Linked DNA regions of Solitalea lacus. The protein of the gene in region 1 binds, or shares a complex with, the protein of each later gene. Links are inferred from orthologs where the notes say so. Each region holds a gene or a part of one and is shown on either strand. Other genes may lie near its edges.

Region 1 (2,870 bases):
TATTAGCAAACATTGCACTTATATGAGCATCAAACCCCATTCCGGCAACGTTAAAAAAAGGAATATCATTCAAAACAGCCGAATCAATTATCTTTATTTCATTTTGGTTGAGAATCTGAATAGCCTTTTCCACATCCATCGGTATCTGCAGATGCCTGGCAAGACCGTTACCTGAGCCATAAGGCACAATACCTAATGTAGCTGAAGCTCCCATGCTCAATATACCTCTGGCTACCTCGTTTACGGTTCCATCACCTCCAACAGCTACAATAACATCAAATCCTAAATGCACAGCTGATTTGGAAAGCTTCCGGGCATGATCAACAGCATTAGAATAAGCCATTTCATATTCATACATGGAATGGTCCAGATGATCAATGATTAACTGCTCTACTCTTTTCTTGCTTTTACCGCCAGAAATAGGATTAATTACAAATAGGATATTTTTTTTCACTTCTCTAAAAACATGCTAAAGCACGCTAATGCAAAGATGTACAAAATATAGTTTGGATTTAAAATGGAGTGATTGAATTGTCCAAAAAATAATTTCCTACCTTTCCTATCGACTTAATGATTTTTATTTATTTACCGAAAATAAAATTATTACTATTTTTGCGGCAATTAATGTGGACTGATTTGATTGCTTGCAACCACAAAAAAAAATGCTAAAACATATTTCCGCATTTTCTCCGCAACAATCAGCAACCAGTTTTCAAATTTATCACAGTAGATTTATAGGAAGTATATGGCTTATTTATTCACTTCGGAGTCGGTATCAGAAGGACATCCGGATAAAATTGCAGATCAGATTTCAGATGCGCTCATAGATAATTTCTTGGCTTTTGACCCGGATTCAAAAGTTGCCTGTGAAACATTGGTAACAACCGGACAAGTTGTGTTGGCTGGTGAAGTAAAATCAAAAACTTACCTGGATGTTCAACAAATTACGCGTGATGTAATTCGTAAAATTGGTTATACCAAAAGTGAATACATGTTTGAAGCTAATTCTTGTGGTGTTTTGTCGGCAATTCATGAGCAATCAAGCGATATAAATCAAGGTGTAGAAAGAACCAACCCTGAAGACCAAGGAGCAGGTGATCAAGGAATGATGTTTGGCTATGCAACTAACGAAACTGATAACTACATGCCACTAGCCCTTGATCTTGCTCACCAACTGTTAATTGAGCTTGCAGCGCTTCGCAGAGAAAATAAAGAGATTGCTTATTTGCGTCCTGACGCCAAATCACAAGTAACTATCGAGTATTCTGATGATCACAAGCCGGTGCGTATTGATGCAATTGTAGTTTCAACGCAGCATGATGAGTTTGATTCAGAAGCTAACATGGCAGAAAAGATCAAAAACGACATCATCAACATTCTAATTCCTCGAGTTAAGGCAAAACAAAAGTCTGAGATTCAAGCTTTATTTAACGATATTAACTACCATATTAACCCTACCGGTAAATTTGTTATTGGTGGACCACATGGTGATACCGGCTTAACCGGTCGCAAAATTATTGTAGATACTTACGGAGGAAAAGGAGCTCATGGAGGCGGCGCGTTTTCTGGTAAAGATCCATCAAAAGTGGACCGTTCAGCCGCTTACGCAACCCGTCATATAGCCAAAAACTTAGTAGCATCAGGAGTTTGTAGCGAAGCATTGGTTCAGGTATCATATGCAATTGGTGTTGCTAAACCAATGGGTTTATATGTAAACACATACGGCTCTTCAAAGGTTAATCTTACTGATGGTGAAATTGCCAATAAGCTAAGTGAGCTATTTGATATGCGTCCTTATTTCATTGAGTCTCGCTTGAAATTAAGAAACCCTATTTACCAGGAAACAGCAGCTTACGGACATATGGGCCGCAAAAATGAAATTGTTTCAAAATCATTTTCTCTGCCTGATGGTAAGACAATTACCAAAGATGTGGAACTGTTCACTTGGGAGAAACTTGATTATGTAGATAAAATCAAAGCCGCATTCGGTTTATAAAAACACTAATCCCTTCGAAAACCCGAAGGGATTTTTTTTTATTCCTATTTTTGCGCATGCAAGAATTAGAAAACCCTTGGGTAACTCTTGAGTCGAGAGAGATTTATAATAACCCCTGGATTAAACTTACCGAACACAAGATCATCAACCCCTCTGGCGGCAATGGAATTTATGGTGTGGTTTCCTTCAAAAACTACGCTATAGGTATTGTGCCTATGGATGATGAAAACAACATTTGGCTCGTTGGTCAATATCGTTACGCTACTGATTCATACAGCTGGGAAATTCCGGAAGGTGGCGGGCCATTGGAAATCTCTCCTTTGGAGTCGGCGAAAAGGGAACTCCTGGAAGAAACTGGACTAAAGGCAGAAAAGTGGGAACTTATACAAGAGATGCATTTATCTAATTCGGTTACGGACGAAAAAGCATTTATTTATCTTGCAAAAGACTTAACTCAATTTGAAGCCACTCCCGAGGAAACAGAACAACTTATTGTTAAAAAAATTCCTTTTGAGGAAGCATTTAACATGTCCCTTAATGGGGAAATAACAGACTCAATAACTATTGCCGCTTTATTCAAAGTGAAGCTTCAAATGTTGTTATCAAAATAATACTATTAATACTAATGAAGAAAATTTTGGGATACATTCTTACTCCCCTATTTTATTTAGTCTTTGGCTCATTCTTGGGCATTTTTCATATTGTTCAAATCATCGCTTTAAAAGTGTTTGGCAAAAAAGCACATAAAAAATCTGTTGATGTGCTAAACTTCTTTCTATTGTATAGCTTAACAATACTTGGCACTCGCATAAAAGTGAAATTTAAATTTACGCCACCCAACGACCGGCCTATAATTTTTGCGGCAAACCATCAA
Region 2 (2,915 bases), 420 kb from region 1 along the record:
TTGCAATTGAGCTTCATCAAGTAGTTGCTGTGTAGTACTTTCATAAAGTCCTCCGGTATCAATTTTGTCAGCTTCCGCTCCATCAATTTTATATCGCTGATCCGTTTTGGTTTCGGCCAGTAGATTCTCCTTTTTCTGAATAAACAGTTCCAATACCTGCTTTTTAAAATCTTGCGAATTGTCCATAATTCAATGATTTAACAGATAAAATTTTTCAAAAGGCTTATATCAATATACTAACAATTTTGAGAATAACGATTAGCTAACCCTGTAAAGATGAAAGATTGAGCGCTGCTTGTTTGGCTGTAAAGATTTTTAATGATGAATCTTATTTATATGTGCAGTTTTCATTGTCGACTGGCATTCGGCTTAAATAGGAGTATGGAAATACATGTTATGTTGAAAAAAACCGTTGAGTGATTTGCCATCAACGAATAAACTTTTTCTAATAATTGCAGGTACAGTTTATGCACATTGTGGGGAGTGGGATGGTAGTTATCCTGATGATGATATTATTATGATTTGGACGGAATGGCAACCTCGTAAGGATTCTGAATATGAAAGGGATAATATTGTGGAGTACGCCATTAAGCAATGCAATATTATCAATAAATCAAGAGCCCTTCTTTGATATAAGAAGGGCTCTTGATTTATAAGTTCGTTAATGAACGGTAAATTATTACATCATACCACCCATGCCACCCATGCCAGGGGCTCCACCATGAGCATGACCAGCGTCTTCTGAAGGCTCATCAGCTAATACACACTCAGTAGTTAACAACATTGAAGCAATAGAAGCTGCATTCTCTAAAGCAACACGAGATACTTTAGTAGGGTCAATTACACCCGCTGCAATTAAGTTTTCGTAACGGTTTTCACGAGCATTGTAACCGAAATCAGCACTACCTTCTTTTACTTTTTGTACTACAATAGAACCTTCAATGCCTGCATTTTCGCAAATTTGACGTAAAGGTTCTTCAATTGCACGCTTGATAATAGCGATACCTGTAGTTTCGTCATCATTATGGCCTTTTAAGCCTTCTAATGAAGAAATTGCACGAATAAAGGCAACACCACCGCCTGCAACAATGCCTTCCTCAACAGCTGCACGAGTTGCATGTAAAGCATCATCAACACGGTCTTTTTTCTCTTTCATCTCTACTTCAGTAGCAGCACCAACATAAAGAACAGCAACACCACCAGCTAATTTTGCCAAACGCTCCTGTAATTTTTCTTTATCATAGTCAGATGTTGTTGTTTCAATCTGAGCTTTGATCTGATTAACGCGAGCAACGATGTTTGCTTTTTCTCCCGAACCGTTGATAACAGTAGTATTATCTTTGTCGATAACCACTTTCTCAGCCTGACCCAAGTAAGTTAAGTCAGCATTTTCTAACTTGTAACCTCGCTCTTCAGAAATTACAGTGCCACCAGTTAAGATTGCGATGTCCTCTAACATTGCTTTACGACGATCGCCAAAACCAGGAGCCTTAACAGCAGCTACTTTCAAACGGCCTTGGATTTTGTTAACAACTAATGTTGCTAAAGCTTCGCCTTCTAAATCTTCAGCAATGATTAATAAAGGACGACCGGTTTGAACTTGTTTTTCTAAAACAGGAAGCAATTCTTTCATTGAAGAAATCTTCTTGTCGTAGATCAAAATATAAGGGTTTTCTAACTCAGTTTCCATTTTGTCGGCATTGGTAACAAAGTATGGAGAAAGGTAACCACGGTCGAATTGCATACCTTCAACTACTTCTACAGTAGTATCAGTACCTTTTGCTTCTTCTACAGTAATAACACCTTCTTTTTTCACTTTGTCCATTGCCTCAGCGATTAACGAACCAATAACTTCATCATTATTAGCTGAAATAGAAGCAACTTGCTTGATTTTATTGTTGTCATCACCTACAGATTGTGACTGTTGTTTTAAGTTTGCAATTACAGCAGCAACAGCTTTGTCGATACCGCGTTTTAAATCCATTGGATTTGCACCGGCAGCCACGTTTTTAATACCTGCAGTAACAATAGCCTGAGCTAAAACGGTAGCAGTAGTAGTTCCATCGCCAGCAATGTCAGCAGTTTTAGAGGCAACTTCTTTTACCATTTGAGCACCCATGTTTTCTAAAGAATCTTTTAATTCAATTTCTTTAGCAACTGAAACACCGTCTTTAGTAATTGAAGGAGCTCCGAATTTTTTATCGATGATTACGTTACGGCCTTTAGGACCTAAGGTTACTTTAACTGCGTTTGCTAAAGTATCAACACCACGCTTTAAAGCGTCGCGTGCTTCAACATTGTATTTTACTTGTTTTGCCATGTCTTTTGTTTGTTAAACTTTTTTAGATTGCTTTGAAATGAATAAAGGAGGAAAATAGTATTCTCTCTTTCTATCATTAAAAAATTTAGATAATCGCGTAGATATCAGATTCGCGCATGATTAAATACTCTTTACCTTCTACAGTAATTTCAGTACCAGCGTATTTGCCATACAGAACGGTATCGCCCACTTTCACAGTCATTGGCTCATCTTTTTTACCGGTGCCAACTGCTACGATAGTTCCTTGTTGAGGTTTTTCTTTAGCTGTATCAGGGATAATGATACCGCCAGCGGTAGTCGTTTCTGCAGGAGCAGCTTCTACTACTACTCTGTCTGCGATAGGTTTAATATTTAATGCCATAGTTCTATGATTATTTTTTTAATAGTTATGCCCACAACTAACAGAGATTGTGCCAAATAAATTGAATGGGTATTGCCGTTGAAAATTGGCAGATTTCTGACATGGGATGTAATATAAAGATTTATCAGGATGAAATTTTGTCAGAAAAGATAATGTCATTAAGGACTCCATAAACAAAAGAAGAATGCCGGTAAGCATTCTTCTTTTGTTTATGGGTAAAGCAGGACAGAATTA

Evidence for each region. The genes of interacting proteins can lie anywhere in the genome.
Region 2: the proteins of metK (region 1) and groL are in contact, whole or in part, in a cryo-EM structure (PDB 8P4O), measured with the Escherichia coli proteins. The link is inferred for Solitalea lacus from one-to-one orthologs.

The regions. Positions count from the first base shown.
Region 1 is NZ_CP091740.1:211,442-214,311, forward strand. It holds metK (methionine adenosyltransferase), read left to right. Parts: upstream 1-745; coding sequence 746-1,996; downstream 1,997-2,870. Other genes in the region: L2B55_RS00860 (diacylglycerol/lipid kinase family protein), read right to left, coding at 1-454; L2B55_RS00870 (NUDIX domain-containing protein), read left to right, coding at 2,053-2,607; L2B55_RS00875 (lysophospholipid acyltransferase family protein), read left to right, coding at 2,622-2,870. UniProt on the Escherichia coli protein: Catalyzes the formation of S-adenosylmethionine (AdoMet) from methionine and ATP.
Region 2 is NZ_CP091740.1:634,293-637,207, forward strand. It holds groL (chaperonin GroEL), read right to left. Parts: upstream 2,321-2,915; coding sequence 680-2,320; downstream 1-679. Other genes in the region: L2B55_RS02670 (hypothetical protein), read right to left, coding at 1-186; L2B55_RS02675 (hypothetical protein), read left to right, coding at 413-631; L2B55_RS02685 (co-chaperone GroES), read right to left, coding at 2,406-2,681; L2B55_RS02690 (DUF6263 family protein), read right to left, coding at 2,913-2,915.